3 regions of the Paenibacillus larvae subsp. larvae genome follow, and region 3 is predicted to be linked to each of the others. Evidence: riboswitches for the same ligand, from Rfam matches in the RefSeq annotation. Region 3 holds a riboswitch; each other region holds the start of a gene.
The links. A riboswitch is a leader RNA that binds a small molecule or an ion and turns the genes downstream of it on or off. The one in region 3 is predicted to bind cyclic di-AMP.
Positions count from the first base shown of each region.

Region 1: linked by a shared signal. The riboswitch ahead of BXP28_RS13315 (C40 family peptidase) and the one ahead of BXP28_RS15315 (stalk domain-containing protein) in region 3 are both predicted to bind cyclic di-AMP.
Region 2: linked by a shared signal. The riboswitch ahead of BXP28_RS13105 (C40 family peptidase) and the one ahead of BXP28_RS15315 (stalk domain-containing protein) in region 3 are both predicted to bind cyclic di-AMP.

Region 1 covers NZ_CP019687.1:2,556,463-2,561,964, forward strand. Annotated here, with positions in the region: gene BXP28_RS13315 (C40 family peptidase) at 299-1,174, opposite strand; cyclic di-AMP (ydaO/yuaA leader) riboswitch at 1,177-1,324, opposite strand; gene BXP28_RS13320 (polysaccharide deacetylase family protein) at 1,611-2,621, shown strand; gene BXP28_RS13325 (3D domain-containing protein) at 2,925-3,815, opposite strand; gene BXP28_RS25165 (IS3 family transposase) at 4,403-4,585, opposite strand; gene BXP28_RS13335 (sugar phosphate nucleotidyltransferase) at 4,796-5,502, shown strand, end outside.
Region 2 covers NZ_CP019687.1:2,513,279-2,518,780, forward strand. Annotated here, with positions in the region: gene BXP28_RS13085 (DNA polymerase III subunit alpha) at 1-261, opposite strand, end outside; partial or broken gene BXP28_RS25605 (transposase) at 526-1,081, opposite strand; gene BXP28_RS13095 (YtrH family sporulation protein) at 1,338-1,670, shown strand; gene BXP28_RS13100 (sporulation membrane protein YtrI) at 1,667-2,245, shown strand; gene BXP28_RS13105 (C40 family peptidase) at 2,694-3,740, opposite strand; cyclic di-AMP (ydaO/yuaA leader) riboswitch at 3,744-3,885, opposite strand; gene BXP28_RS25160 (hypothetical protein) at 4,640-4,783, shown strand; gene BXP28_RS13110 (hypothetical protein) at 5,206-5,502, opposite strand, start outside.
Region 3 covers NZ_CP019687.1:2,953,427-2,958,928, forward strand. Annotated here, with positions in the region: gene sat (sulfate adenylyltransferase) at 1-289, opposite strand, end outside; gene BXP28_RS15305 (phosphoadenylyl-sulfate reductase) at 308-1,009, opposite strand; gene BXP28_RS15310 (C40 family peptidase) at 1,729-2,025, opposite strand; gene BXP28_RS15315 (stalk domain-containing protein) at 1,983-2,897, opposite strand; cyclic di-AMP (ydaO/yuaA leader) riboswitch at 2,901-3,046, opposite strand; gene rpsI (30S ribosomal protein S9) at 3,542-3,934, opposite strand; gene rplM (50S ribosomal protein L13) at 3,955-4,392, opposite strand; gene truA (tRNA pseudouridine(38-40) synthase TruA) at 4,555-5,313, opposite strand; gene rplQ (50S ribosomal protein L17) at 5,429-5,502, opposite strand, start outside.

The DNA of each region.
Region 1 (5,502 bases), 400 kb from region 3:
CCTATCAGTCTATGAAACTCTATTAAAAAGGGAACGGCGTCACCCATGTCATTTTTGTTGTCAAGTTGTAACCATTTGCCTGTACGGCTTATTCTATAATGAAAACAATAAAACAAAGAAGAATATCTGAGTTTTTCTGGGACAAGTAGAAATTACAGTTTTTACTATTTCCGTAGTGCTTTTTTAGCGCCCCAAGTAAGACCGGTATTTAGACTCTATTATCTATCAAGAAAAACCGCCTCCGGACAATGTCCGAAAGCGGTCTGACTCTCTAACTCGTTCCAATATAGGTATGTCCTTACATTACTTTTTTAGCGCCTACATACACATTTTTCCAATAACTGTTTCCTAAACTATCGATTTTGACTCCATCACTGGTAGCGGAAATAAATTGGTTACCGCCGATATAAATGCCCACATGGAACACCTTACCGCCGCTTGCGAAGAAGACAAGGTCTCCCTGTTCCGGGTTGGATACGGAAGTTCCCGCAGAACTGTACATGCCTGAAGAAGTTCTCGGAAGAGTAATATCCTGTTTATTAAAGATATAAGTTACAAACCCAGAGCAGTCGAACCCGCTTGGAGATGTTCCTCCCCATTGGTATGGGACTCCGATATACTGTTTGGCTGTAGATACGATTGCTTTCTTAACAGATGAGGCTGTATCGTTGTCTGGTACTGCAGGCTTATACCAAGCCGGAGCATGGTATTTGCCGTCTGCTCCAAGAATACCAATTTCATTGTTTGCATCCCATTGGACAATATGTCCAAAGTGATCTCCTATAGAGCGGATATGTACATAAACACGCCCATTTTTAATAACAGGTGGAGTGCGCAAAGTTACGCTTCTATTATCTACCTTTGCTTCAACCTTACCGGATCCCAATTCAAGCACATGGCCGTTTCCTGTGACTTTGACCCTGACTTGAGAATCGTTATTAATCATTTGATGCTCCACTTTATAACCTAAATCATCGGCTACTGCCCGAAGAGGAGTCATCAATGATCCTTGATACAAATAAGGCATAGCATCCGGAAAATCAACCAGATGGTCGTTGATCTGAACTTTAACCCCGTCTGGAATAGCTGCGTGTGTAGTCGTAGCGGATGCAAATAAACCTGTAGTTACTAAAGCACCTGAAAGGACAAGACTTTTCAACCATTTCGTGGACAAAAACATTTCCTCCTTATAGCCTCCGAGGTTAGTTGACGGGTTCGGGAAGAGGTATTCCCTAATGCGTAAATCTAGCAAATTCACCCCAGTAAATCGTCCCCCGTACCTGCTCCCTGATTGTGAAAGAGCAGGACTCGGCATCATATTCTTATAAAAGTACAACAAATTTCCCTGTTGAAAGGTTAGCATAATTCATCAGAGTTTACAACCCTGCCGCCTATTAAAAACTTTTATAATTCGAATCAATTTCATAATACAACTGGTGAGCGCTTAATAGACAAGATATAGATGAATACGGTTCAGATTTAACTACTTCTTGTAACCGTTCGGATTGAATTCTGAGTTATGAAATTGATTCATTGGCTCGGTCCGCATAAAAAAGATTCCGCTTACAAAAACTATTCTCATTAAAATCTTAGAACGGAGGCGGTTTCTAATGGAAAGTAAACCTGGTATTGTTTGGATTTGTGTCATTTTATTGACGTTTATAGCCACCGGATGCATGCCTTCCAGTTCTCCTTCTAAATCCGTACAGCCACCTGCCGGTACAAAATCCCAGGATATAATGCAGGAATGGACCGAACAGCAAACCAAATACACCCCCGTCCTTGACAAATATCCGCCCGGTCCGATTCCCGTCCCTACTCTTCCGGTTTCGCCTGTTCCGAAGCCGACTCCAAAACCTAAGGGAGAGAGGCATGAAACTAATAAGCCGTCGCTGCCGGTACAAAAACAATCGGATAAAGCGGGGAAACGATCCGGTAAACAATCTGCCCAGCAAAAAAAGCTATCTTTGGGGGAATTGAGGCGAAAGTATGCAGAAACATTCATTCTCAGCGGCCCGTCCAGGCAAAAAAACATAGCCCTTACTTTTGATGACGGGCCTGACCGCCATTTTACGGTTCAGGTTTTGGATATCCTGAAAAAATATAGGGTACATGCAACTTTTTATTTAGTTGGAAACAAGGCCAAGGCGAATCCCGATATTGTAAAACGTATTGTCAAAGAGGGGCATACGGTAGGCAATCATTCTTATTCCCATCCTCTTCTGACCAAAATGAGTCTCCGGCAATTCCAGCAGCAGGTAGAATCAGCGGAACAAATTTTACTCAATTTAACCGGTTATTTACCTAAGTGTTTCCGCCCTCCCTATGGTGCCATTAATGAAGAGCAGCTTGTTTGGGCGGCTTCCAAAAATTATCTGGTCACAAACTGGGATATTGATTCCCTCGATTGGAAGGGACTTTCGTCAGAACAGGTTTTGACAAATATATGGAGTCACAGACACCCGGGGGCTATTGTCCTCCAACATTGCGGGGCAGGGAATGCAAATCATGATTTGTCCGGCTCTGTAAAGGCACTTCCCCAGCTTATTGAGAAACTTGCGGCCGAAGGATATCGATTTGTTACCGTACCGGAACTTCTGAATATACCCTCTTCCCGGTAATAAATAGAAAAATATCATTCCAGGAAATAACGACCCAATTTCTTTTCAGATATTCCGGAACGAATAGCGCCGAAGCAAAAATCTTTTCCCTTTGCATACTTTGTCTGCTCAATGAAAGGGACTCCCCAATTTACGGGAAGTCCCTTTCTTACTGCCGGCAAAGCCTTTGCATTCATTGTTACGGGGGAAAAGGTTTTAGCTGGAGAGCGTTAGCGGGTGCCTTTCATTCCGGGAAATCACGATACAGTATCTTTCAAATTTCCTGGAATGAACAGGGCCGGAAGCAAAACCTTTTCCCTTTATTTATTTTAAAACATACAATTGGATTTGCTGAACCCCAAAATTATTTACGTGTTTTTTTGAACCCGGGATGTAAATATCGATTTTATTCCCTTTAATCGCACTGCCTGTATCGACAGCTTTGGCGATCATTCCTTTAGCAGGAAGTCCCGGGAAAGAATAGCCTGTAATGTATACCGTTGAACCTAGCGGAATAACTTTAGGATCAACCGCAATAGTACCCAAAGTCAGCTTGTTGCCGAAAGAATCAACACCACCCCATGGACCGTTTTCACTGGGATCACCGGAATAAGCGGTAGCTTTCATGTTCACCATTTTGCTGTAATTTACTGTCTTGCCTGAAGCAGTGGTCAACGAGTTGCCGCTCGCAGCTGTTTCCTTGTTATTAGGTGTCTTCGCTTCAGGTTTGACAGCTTCTGTTTTGGCTGCCGGTTTGGCAGGTTTAGAAGTTTGCTGCGGAGCTTGCTGGTTTTGCTGGGAGGGTTGCTCCGGTTTAGAATCAGTTGCTGGTTCCGCCGTCTCCTGTGAGGCCATTTCTACCTTTTTAGGTACCTTCAATTCCATGCCCTTGGTCAGTTTTAATGGGTCGGCGTCTATATTAATAGCCATAAGCTCCAAAGCATCTACCCCCAGACGGTTGGAGACATTCCATAATGTATCATCTTCCTCCAAAACCACCGTATCATGGTCAGCCGTGGTAGAAGCTTGTCCTTTAATTAACTCTTGAAATTCTTTTCCGGGGTTTATCGCGTAGGAACCAAGCACATCCTGATAGGATTGGGTAATTTGGGTCACTTTGGCTCCTTCCGTCATCTGTGCGCTAGTGGGAGCCGTAAATCCAACCAAAGTCAGCAAGGCAGTTGCACTGGCAATACATGTTTTCACGTGCTTCATACTAGTTTACTCCTTTTGTTAAGATAGCTCCATTTCTCGAATAGCCCAGACTTCCATCTAAACTGGTCTATTAAACGATCAACAGTAGTTTTTTGATGAAGTAGATTCATTCTATGATCGATTTCTATTTTCCGTTCCAAAATAGGTTTCGACATTTATTCATATGCCCGGATTGCGGGCTCTCTATTTGCTCTACAAACTATCATATGTATCTACCAAAAATAAATAACTATAATATGGAAAAAAAGCTTCTGAGAAAAAGCTGAGGAAAGGGAAAAAACTAGTGGTATCAATAGTTTGAACGAACTATTTTTACAAATATGGGGGGAGTTTTATCAGAAAACTTACATGGTCCCCTCATGATTTACTCATTTTTCTCATCCTTTCCCCATGTATTTTTATTCAGAGTTGATGAAAAAAGATAAGAAAGCAGTACCCTTTTATGCCAACATTACTTTCAGAACGATTCCACTTTAAAGTCACACGATTGGCCTTTATATCTATTGTTTGTTACCCTGTTGTATAAATTTTTTTTACTTGGGATCATTATTTATTTTGGACACATACTATCTTAATCATCACTTTTCTCAAGGTTGCAATTTATGCCCGACAGTCTTAATTGAGATGGATTGAATTTGGTTTTTGTCGTAAAACTCATATGGAGAAAGATCACAAATGCTCGAATGAATTCGTTGCTCGTTGTAAGACCGAATGTACCCGCCAACAGCCCGGTAGGTTTCTCCGTACGTCTTAAATTCGTGTCGTGCCAAACACTCATCTATATTCGGCGTTTTTGGCTGAATTTGTCAGCAAGTGGGGGACCCGGTATGCGAAGTGTTCCCGCCGCCACGCCAGCAAGGACATGAGCCAATTTTTTCGCCTTATGCGATAAGCGTCCATGAGCTTCTGTCAATGGAGCATATCATTTAACTATGGTAAAAAAATATGCCAACCATTGTGCAGAAAGGGGCGGCCGCTTGATGAAAGGAGTTATTCTTGCCGGAGGATCAGGTACCCGGCTAAAGCCGATGACCCGGTTTCTTAATAAGCATCTCTTGCCTGTCGGTCCTTACCCGATGATTCATTATGCAATTTCCAAAATGGCCGAGGCGGGAATCCGTGATATATTGCTCGTTACAGGAAAACATTCCGGCGGGTTGTTTATGGACTATATCGGCAGCGGCCGGGAGTGGAACGTCCGTATGTCGTTTAAAGTGCAGGAAGAGCCGGGAGGCATCGCTCAGGCTCTTGCCTTGGCGGAGGGCTTCGTTAATCCCGGGGAAAAATTCGTTGTACTTCTCGGCGACAACCTGTTCGAAGACTCGCTGACGGAGGAATTCGCCCGCTTCAGGGAGCAGCCCGAGCAAGCCCGCGTGTTCTTAAAAGAAGTTGAAGAACCCCGCAGGTACGGAGTGCCGGTCATGGACGGCTCGCGCATTGTGCGGATTGAGGAGAAGCCGGAATTGCCGAAATCGTCCTACTGCGTGACCGGCATCTATATATACGGCGCCGGGGTGTTTGACATCATCCGAACGGTCCGGCCTTCCGCGAGAGGCGAAATGGAAATTACCGACGTGAACAATATGTATGCGGCCTGCGGCATGCTCTCCTACGACATTCTGAGAGGATGGTGGATCGATGCGGGAACCCACCTTTCGTTCAGGGAGGCTGCCCAAAGAATGGCAGG
Region 2 (5,502 bases), 440 kb from region 3:
ATAGATAGGCTGCTCCTGCCGATTGCCCTTCTGCCTGATAGAGCCCGTGGTGAAATAAACCTCACACCCTATGATCGGCTTGATCCCACGCTGTTTGCAGGCTTTATAAAAAGCAATTGTGCCGTACATAACCCCGTGATCGGTCAGGGCAAGAGCGGACATGCCCAGTTCCGCCGCCCGCTCCGTAAGATCATGGATACGCGCGGCGCCGTCGAGCAGGCTGTATTCACTGTGCACATGCAAATGTACAAACGAACTCACTACGTTCCATCCTCTCTGGATCCAGTTCTTAACATATTAAAAGTTTCTCGGTTTAAATCAATTTCATAACTTAGATTTCCATCCGAAGAAGTTTTATGAAATTGATTCGGTTTTTCTTTCAATTTTATCATACATCGAACACAAATTCGCCCTTTTGCTAAAGTCCGGATATTCTTCTTGAACCTCTCATGACTAAAATCACGAGGTTCTTGGGAAGAGAGCATACTTGTTAGCGTATTTCTTTACCAACAGAGGTTTCTCTTAAATACTTTTCGCTAGTTTATGATTATGCAACATACCTTTTGTGTTTAAGTCCTCAATACAGATCATATCGTGGTTTTTGATCATGTCTGTACTTAACTTATTCAGAAAGTCATTGCGTTGATTCATTACTTTTTCGTGCAAACGAGCGACTTTACGCTTTTGTTTTTGATAGTTTTTCGCTTCATATAGGTTGATACCGTTTTTCTTAGCAGCCAACGCACGTCTGGACAGCTTACGTTGTTCACGTTTCTGTGATGCCTAAGTCAATACCAATGGCAGAATCCGTTTTTGGAAGCACGTATATTTCTTCTTCACAAAGAATAGATACGAAGAATTTTCCACTGGCGTTCTTGCAAATTGTAGCATTAAGGATATTGGGCTCTTGACTTTTAGCAAACTTAACCGGTCCTAGTTTAGGAAGTTTGATATGTCCTTCTAATATAGCAATATTATTGTTTGTAAATTGGGTTGTATAGCTTTGTACAGGATTCTTTTTGCTTTTAAATTGAGGTTTATTGTTTTGCTTTTTGAAGAATCGAGAAAAAGAATCCGCCAAACATAGAAAAACACCTCTAAATAATTTTAACATATGTATCTGTTGAAATCCGATTATATAAGTGTTAGGCAGTTTATTTAGTTCAATATATCTCGGTCGATTGACATAGCTAAAGCCTATGCCTCAACCGAAGCTTGCTTACTCACGACTGAAGTCACGAGTTTGCGCAAGCTTTTTCATCAATTTCAGTCATAATGCGGACAGGTCCCCATACAATGTAGAGACAAGGGTTTTGCAAAAGGAAGGAGCACTCCGAATGAGCGACTTTATCACAGATATGATTTTGGATTTTTTTATTGCATTCGGTGTTGTGCTGGGTGCTTGTATGATGGGTGCAGTCGGATCCGTATTAAGCCTCCAGCCTCCTACGGAGAATATGCTGCTGCTTGCCGAACGGATAAAAATCTGGGCCATGGTAGCCGCCATAGGGGGAACTATTGATCCGATCAGGGTTATTGAAAGTCATGTGGCGGGAGGGGATTTATCGCCAGCCATTAAGCAGATTATGATCATCGTCAGTGCATTTATGGGAGCTCATATGGGAGCTACCGTGATCCACTGGATTGCCAAGGGTGGCGGTTCCGTTTGAAAATCCCCTCTTTTTACCGGGCCTCCCGGCTTTTACCCGGAATCGGTTTGTTTTTATCCGGAGTAATTATTGGCAGCAGCATTTTCATGGGGGTTTATCATCAAAACTTTAACTTCCTTGTTGTAGAACTCCGGAAACTGAAATCCGATAATGAACGGCTCTCTCTTGATCTGGAATCTTTAACGAAATTTAAGGACAAGCAGACTGTCATCCAGCGGGTCACCGTACATTTGAAAGATAGCCAGACACCTCCCCTGAACGAGGATATCCGCAAAGAACTTGAAAAGAAAGTCCAAAACGATATGAAGGTGGTTGTCGGGCAAAAGGTCAATAGTGTGAATGATTCTCTGGAGCTATATGAGAAACTCATTTCCGACCGGACTTATTACGGCGTCTTTGAAAAAGATTATGTCGTAAGGGTGAAGGCCATTATGCTTGTAAAAAATGAGCTTGTATTCTGGATCGCGGCCTTAGAGCGAAAACCCGGCGCTGCCGGAGCCCCTTCAGATACAGAGGAAAATAAAGGGAAAAGCCAATGGTTTTCTCCAAAAAAAGATGACCCTTTTACTATGTAAAGTCCCGTATATATAACAAAGAAGAGACCTCCAAAATCCTAACTGTAAGATAAATGAAGGTCTCTTCTCTTTTTTGGGCTGGCCCCTTTTGGGCAGCGGAAACACCCTTATCAATCCTCGCCAAATTTGTTCTCTACAAGCTTTGCAAGCGCCTCGATAGCTTTCCTGTTCCCCTTCCCCCTTTGCTTCAAGGCGTAATACTCGTCCCTTTTTGTATTATGTGAAGAATTTCCATGTTTCTTGTTAACAGGTTGTAATCAATTGCAGGGCAACTTATTTTATATTGGAATCAACAGTAGGTAGAGAAGATACAAATACGGTTCAGATTTATCTATATCTTGTACCTGTTCGGATGGAAAATCTAAGTTATGAAATTATATAAAAAGTCACTTTTCGGACAAAATCCGAAAAGTGACTTGGTCTTAACTGTTCCAATACGAATATAATCTTACATCACTTTTTTAGCGCCTATATAATATTTGTTCCAATAAGAATTTCCTAAACTATCAATTTTAACTCCATCGTCGGTTGCAGAAATAAACCGATTGCCACCAACATAAACGCCTACATGAAACACTTTACCGCCATTAGCGAAAAATACAAGATCCCCTTGTTCGGGATTCGATACCGATGTTCCCACACCATACATGCCTGAAGAAGTCCTCGGAAGATTTATACCTTGTTGCTTAAAGATATAAGTTACTAAACCCGAGCAATCAAACCCACTTGGGGAACTTCCCCCCCATAAGTATGGTACCCCAACCTGCCCTGTTGCCTTAGATACGATGGATTTTTTATCAGTTGAGGCTATTTCTTTGCTTGTAGCTGGTTCTACCTTTTTATCAGCAGATTTCTCGGTATGCTGTTTTCCCGCAGATTCGTTTGCTTTCTTAGCAGATGAGACTTGTTTATCAGCAGGTTTCCCGGTATGCTGTTTTCCTGCAGATTCGTTTGACTTCTTAGCAGACAAGGTTACATCTTTGCTTGGTGTAGTTCGTTTTGCAGGCTTATACCACGCAGGAGCATGGTATTTTCCATCTGCACCCAGAATGCCGATATTATTGTTCATATCCCATTGGACAATATGTCCAAAATGCTCTCCAATTGAACGGATATGTACATAGACACGGTCATTTTTAATAACAGGTGCTTCATCTAGGGTTATACTTCTGTTATCTACTTTTGCCTCCTGCTTACCGGACTCAAACTCAAATACATGACCATCTCCTATGAGTTTGACTCTGACTTGAGTACCATTTTGAATCATTTCAAACTCCAATTTGTAGCCTAAATTCTCAGCTACCGCTCGCAGCGGGACCATTATCGATCCTTGGTTCAAATAAGGCATAGCATCCGAAAAATTAACTAAGTGGTTATTGATCTGAACTTTAACACCGTCCGGAATAGCTGCGTGTGCAGTAGTATTTGATGCTATTAACCCTACCGTTACTAAAGTCCCTGAAAGAACCAAACTTTTCAACCATTTTGTAGCCATAAATTCCCTCCTGTACGTAGCCTCCGAGGTTAGTGGTTCGGGAAGAGGTATTCCCTAATGCACAATATTGCAAATTCACCCCACAGCATATCGTCCCCCGTACCTGTTCCTCATGTAGAAGAGCAAGATTCGGCTTTTATTAAAACAAAACAAGCTTCCTCGTCTTTGGCAAGGTTAGCATAATTAATTGGAGTCTTGCAACTTTCGTGGCCATTTAAAAAATTTTTTCCATCATAAAAAATTAATATAGCTTGTTGGCAAATTTATCCTGAGCTAATACCCTCTATCCACATTTGAGAGCGTTCATCTGGAAATCCTTTCAGATCAAAACCGGAAACCCGGTCCCGGTCCATCCAGCCTCCCCTTTCATCACTCCCTTCCCAAAAGTGTCCTTGTACTATTGACCATTCGTAAAGCTGTTTTTATAATAGTAAATATTACGATTAAAAACAAGACCTTTTTACAAAGCCAAAAGGGGATTGGAGACATCTTATGTTCAGGAACATGGCTTCACGTCCAAAATAATTGGTTTCATCAGCAGGGCGGAGACATATGGGAGGAGGCTTCACCCGGATTTCCCCGTTCCACTTTTGCCTTTGTACAGGCTGATTTAAGGGGACAATCTATACAATTCTGACTTCGGTAGTGACGGAAAAAAAGAGGGAGGGGGAAAACGTGAACATTAAACCGTTTTCTCCATGCTTTTTTTCGTCCTGCTATTCATCGCCGCTGGTTGCGGAAACGAAGTAAATCAAGAGCCAAAGGCAGAAACTGCCGGTATCTTGATAAAAAGATAGTAGCGGTCACAGACGACGGAGATAAAACATCCCGCAGCTTTCCGATAAATCGGTGAGTACGTTTCTCTCGGCTCAAGGCGCACGCCAAATCTGGAGAAATTGATGGAAGCAGCACCAGATCTCATTATCGCAGACCCAGCTCGACACAAAGATATCCAAGCAAAGCTCAACGATATTGCACCGACCATTTATATAAAAAGCTCGTCTTCTAACTATCTAGAAATATTAGATGTCTATGTATGCTAGGGGCAGCGCTTCAACAAAAAGAGACTACCGAAAAAATGTACAGGCTCATCTGGAACAAATCAAGACATTGGCAAAAAAAGCGCCTGCTAATAAAACCTCAATTGTTTCTGAGCAAACACCACATTCTGTTGGGATGTTCTAGTAGGAATTAGCGAATCGTTCCAAAATGTGGTCTATATTTAATATCCGTATGTATTCGCTACCTCTAAAATAACTAAAAGTGCTCCTGAAGTATGTTGGGGATAATCTGTGAGGAAATTCAAGAACTTATCAAGTACATCAGTATTCCCTAATAGCAATTCTACGCTATACCTATTTGCTTTTGCAATTGGCTATATTTTTTGACTTCCATCTTTCCTAAATCATCCAAATGTTTAAACCAGCTGGGGTCTTGATATCCTTCAATACATGCTTTGGTTTCCTCAACGACCTTGTTTAAATAAGGCCGCGCCTTTTATTAAATATGATTTACCGTAATAAACAACAAGATGTCGTTCGGTTTCTACTGGTGGTTCCGATCTATTGTTATTAAGTTTTCTTAACTCCTCTAGATATACAATATTCGATAGTATCCGCAGTTCTTCAGTAAACTCCTCAACCATAGACCAAAATTCTAGAGTATATGTGATAGGCCGGAGCGATTTGCCGCGAAGGCAGGCACTAAGATTTCCAATTTGGGTACCGCCCTTTTCTTCCAGTTGGGATAGTGTACATCCGGT
Region 3 (5,502 bases):
GAATACAAGCTTGTTCCTTTGCCGATAAAGGAAGGGTAATAGGCAGACTCCATACTGTTCCATCTTCCAGTCTCATGGAATTTAGTACGGATAGATAGTCCCGCTCATTCATAAATCCCTGCAATGGGGAGAAAGCTCCTATTCCTATTAATTCCAGATCGGACAGCGACCATGCGTTTAATTGGATTTGGGGAAGAGACTCAGCATGCTTCAGGAGTCTGTCACGATCCCGTTTGTCCGGGAATCTGTTGACAAGCCTTCCGCCGTGCGGGGCAATGGATTCAGTCATTTTTTCAACCTCCATGAGTTAAGTTTGGGGCTGATGCAGGCCGCATTCCGTTTTCCCAAAACCGGACCATCGTCCCGCTCTCAGATCTTCTCCCGGTAGAACCTGCCGTGTGCAGTACTCGCAACCGATGCTCGGGTAATTTTGATCATGCAGAGGATTATAAATAAGCTCATATTCGCGGATATAGTCCCAAACATCATCTGATGTCCAGTTTGCTAAAGGATTGAATTTAGCGAGATCAAATTTTGTATCATAGGCAGCTTTCGGTGCATTGGCTCTCGTGGGGGCCTGATCACGTCTTATACCAGTAATCCAGGCATCATATTCGCTTAAGATCCGTGACAAAGGTTCTACCTTCCTGATATTGCAGCAGCTGTTAGGATCAGATTTCCAAAGTTCTTCACCAAACCGATCGGCCTGTTCCGCCAGGGAAATCTTAGGCTCGACCTGTATAAACTCAATATTATACTTCTCCTGCAACCGGTCTTTGGTCAAATACGTTTCTTTAAAATGAACATGAGTATCCAAGTAAAAGATATCAATGGATGGCGCTACTTTTTGCATGATATCCACGAGCACTACGTCTTCAGCACCAAAACTGCAGGCAAAAGTAATGTGAGGAAACGTTTCAACAGCTTTTACTACAAGCTCCTCCGCGGACTTTTGTTCATACTCTTGGCTGATCTGAGACAATAAAACTTCTTTTTCGGGCAAATTCATAGTCTCCCACCTTATTTCCGATTATTCTTATATGATTAATAAATTACTAGAAATTTAGCATGACCTGCCGGGTGTGTCAACCATAATTTCACAGGCCTACTCACTTTTGTATTGTATTGGGCGGGAATGAATTTGGTGAAAAAATAAAAAATCTTTTTCTTTATATACCGTAAAAAAGGGATTTGAGTGCTATCTATCCTCAAATAATGTTTGGGGAATTGTGATGCGGGAGCGAACAGTTTTAGGACCGCATTTTTTACGTTCTTAAAACTTGCTTCAGATTACTTGGACCAGCCATGTAATCAAGAAGTTCTCCTTTTCCATCACTAAATGTAGTCAAATTTATTTATTTAACCTGACTCTCCTTTTTAGGAGGAACCTCCATGTTTCTTGTTAACAGGTTGTAATCAATTACAGGGCAGCTTATTTTATATTGGAATCAACAGCAGGTTTCGTAAACATCAGAAATGACTTAGTCAATTATCTGGACCTCAAGATAATATTTTAATACATTATGTGAAATCCATTTTATAATACAACTGGTGAGTAATTAATGGGGAAGATATAGATACATATGGTTCAGAGAGATTTATCTATATCTTGTACCCATTCGGATGGAAATCTAAGTTATGAAATGGATTTTATCTATATAAAAAGTCACTTTTCGGACAAAATCCGAAAAGTGACTTGGTCTTAACTGTTCCAATACGAATATAATCTTATATCACTTTTTTAGCGCCTATATAAAATTTGTTCCAATAACGATTTCCTAAACTATCAATTTTAACTCCATCGTCGGTTGCAGAAATAAACTGGTTGCCACCAACATAAATGCCTACATGAAACACTTTACCGCCATCAGCGAAAAATACAAGATCCCCTTGTTCGGGATTGGATACCGATGTTCCCACACCATACATGCCTGAGGAAGTCCTAGGAAGATTAATACCTTGTTGCTTAAAGATATAAGTTACTAAACCCGAGCAATCAAACCCATTTGGGGAAGTTCCCCCCATAAGTATGGTACCCCAATCTGCCTTGTTGCCTTAGATACGATGGATTTCTTATCAGTTGAGGTTACATCTTTGCTTGTAGCTGGTTCTACCTGTTTATGAGCAGGTTTCTCGGTGTGCTGCTTTCCTGCAGATTCGTTTGACTTCTTAACAGATGAGGTTACATCTTTGCTTGTAGCCGATTTTACTTGTTTATCAGCAGGTTTCTCGGTATGCTGCTTTCCTGCAGATTTGTTTGACTTCTTAGCAGACAAGGTTACATCTTTGCTTGTAGCCGATTTTACTTGTTTATCAGCAGGTTTCTCGGTATGCTGCTTTCCTGCAGATTTGTTTGACTTCTTAGCAGACAAGGTTACATCTTTGCTTGGTGTAGTTCGTTTTGCAGGCTTATACCACGCAGGAGCATGGTATTTTCCATCTGCACCCAGAATGCCGATATTATTGTTCATATCCCATTGGACAATATGTCCAAAATGCTCTCCAATTGAACGGATATGTACATAGACACGGTCATTTTTAATAACAGGTGCTTCATCTAGGGTCACACTTCTGTTATCTACTTTTGCCTTCTGCTTACCGGACTCAAACTCAAATACATGACCATCTCCTATGAGTTTGACTCTGACTTGAGTACCATTTTGAACCATTTCAAACTCCAATTTGTAGCCTAAATTCTCAGCTACCGCGCGCATTGGGACCATTAACGATCCTTGGTTCAAATAAGGCATAGCATCCGAAAAATTAACTAAGTGGTTATTGATCTGAACTTTGACACCGTCTGGAACAGCTGCGTGTGCAGTAGTATTTGATGCTATTAACCCTACCGTTACTAAAGCTCCTGAAAGAACCAAACTTTTCAACCATTTTGTAGCCATAAATTACCTCCTGTACGTAGCCTCCGGGGTTAGTTGACGGGTTCGGGAAGAGGAATTCCCTAATGCACAAATGTCGCAAATTCACCCCAAGTATATCGTCCCCGTACCTGTTTCCGATGTAGAAAAGCAGGATTCGGCTATTATTAAAATACAAAAAAGTTCCCTTGTCTTTGAGAAGATTAGCATAATTAGTTGGGGTCTTGCAACTTTTCAGCCATTTAAAATTTTTTTCAGTCATCAAAAATCCATCATATTCCTCAATTTTTAAAAAAATTTTAAATATTTATATTGAGTAAATCATAAAACAGATACTATCTCGTTATCTATCTTCTGAGTTTATCGTAAGACTAGTCCATCAAATTGATATTCCTTTGAGATATACCATTTCTTTATTCAATGAAGAAAAGCAGATTGGTACATAAAGACTTAACAGTACTGCCTGGTGAAGATTGGAAATTTATGGTGTAAAATTTTCTTTGCCTTGATCAGGATATTATACCTAAAACAAACCTCATCTCAATTAAAGAAATTCCTTCAACTGAGAAAATAGGGTAAAAATATGGTCACGGATAATCCTCTGCAGAAAAAATAAAACCCTTGGCCAAAGTAGACCAAGGGCAATAATTGTTGATACAGGAATGATCTTAACGCTTAGAGAATTGTGGTGCGCGACGAGCAGCTTTAAGACCGTATTTTTTACGTTCTTTCATACGAGGGTCACGAGTCAGGAAGCCTGCACGCTTCAGAGAACCGCGGCTTTCCGGATCTGCCTTCAAAAGTGCACGGGAAATCCCATGACGGATGGCTCCCGCTTGTCCGCTCATACCGCCGCCATGGGCCAGTACGATAACGTCATATTTATTCAATGTTTCAGTCAAAGCCAGAGGCTGTTTTACAATCAGCTTCAGCGTTTCATGGCCGAAGTAATCGTTAAGATCACGTTTATTGATAATGATACGTCCTTCACCCGGTACAAGGCGTACACGCGCTACCGAATGTTTACGACGACCGGTTCCATAGTATTGAACTTGTGCCACGAGTCAGTCCTCCCTTTCTATTAACCGCGAAGTTCCCAAACTTCTGGTTTTTGTGCTTGATGCGGATGCTCCGAACCTGCGTAAACTTTCAGCTTGGTTTTCATTGAGTTACCAAGACGGTTCTTTGGCAACATACCGTGGATAGCCAGTTCCAACATGCGCTCAGGTTTATTTTTCAGCATTTCTTGGGCTGTAGTTACTTTCAAACCACCTGGATGCATGGAATGGCGGTAATATTTTTTATCTGTCAGTTTTTTACCTGTCAGATGAATTTTTTCGGCATTAATGATGATTACGAAATCTCCAGTATCCACATGTGGTGTGAATTGAGTCTTGTGTTTACCGCGGATAATGCTAGCCGCTTCACTTGCCAGACGTCCCAGAGTTTTATTAGTAGCATCAATAATGTACCATTTGCGCTCAACTTCATTCGGTTTAGCCATATATGTGGTACGCATGCTTTATCCTCCTAAACAAATATATCTCATATTCAATCATATTCATGTTCAAAATCATGTATGTGGTTATTTGCATGATCCGGGGCTGTGGGATAGCCGACCATGAAATACCAAATAATATTCTACATGATTGAACTTAGAATAGCAAGCCTATTTTTGGCTTCATTCATACTCAACTTTCCAAAGAGTTAACCCTTTGGCCATTGCTGTCGGCCCTGCTTTTCTCCGGTCCTTGGCAGCCAGAATCACCGGTATTTCCGAGCTCTTCTCTTTCCCTTCTCCAACCTGCAAAATGGTGCCAACGATAATCCGAACCATGTTATACAGAAATCCGCTACCGGTCAGATAAATCTGGATAAGTCCCCGGGCGGGATCATCCTGATCCGGTAAATATTCTAACCTGGCTTCGTATATCGTTCTCACACGGTTTTCCATAGTCGTTCTGGTTGTGCAGAAAGATGTGAAATCATGAGTTCCTATAAAGCAAGACAGTGCTTCTTTCATGGCTTCAATATTTAGAGGAGTTGGATAATGCACTTCAAAGGCCCGGTGAAATACATCCGGGAACCGAGAGGTACGGATTTCATAACAATAGGTTTTCCGTTTAGCGGATTTTCTCGAGTGGAAAGTAAGCGACACTTCCTCAGCTTCATACACAACGATATCCCGGGGCAGCCTGGAATTAAGAGCAAGACACCATCTGTCTACAGGGATTCTGGAGGAAGTCAAAAAGTTTACAACTTGCCCCCGTGCATGGACACCTGCATCCGTCCGCCCGGAAGAAGTTATTTTGACTTTTTCTCCAGTTAACATGTGTATGGCTTCCTCCAACTGATCTTGGACCGTATTGCCGTCAGGCTGTGTTTGGAATCCCGAATAGGACGTTCCGTCATAACTGAGGGTAAAACGCAGGTTTCTCAAATCTTACGCCTCCGTAGAGATGCTCTTCACGCTCACAATAGGTTTCGGATACCAGAGTGCAAAAAAAGGGCTTCAGCAGAATCCTAGGATTCTGTCCACCCTTTCCCATCCGTTATTATGCCCGATCTACAAGTTCCAGGTATACCATAGGAGCTGCATCACCGCGACGAGGACCCAGTTTCAGGATAC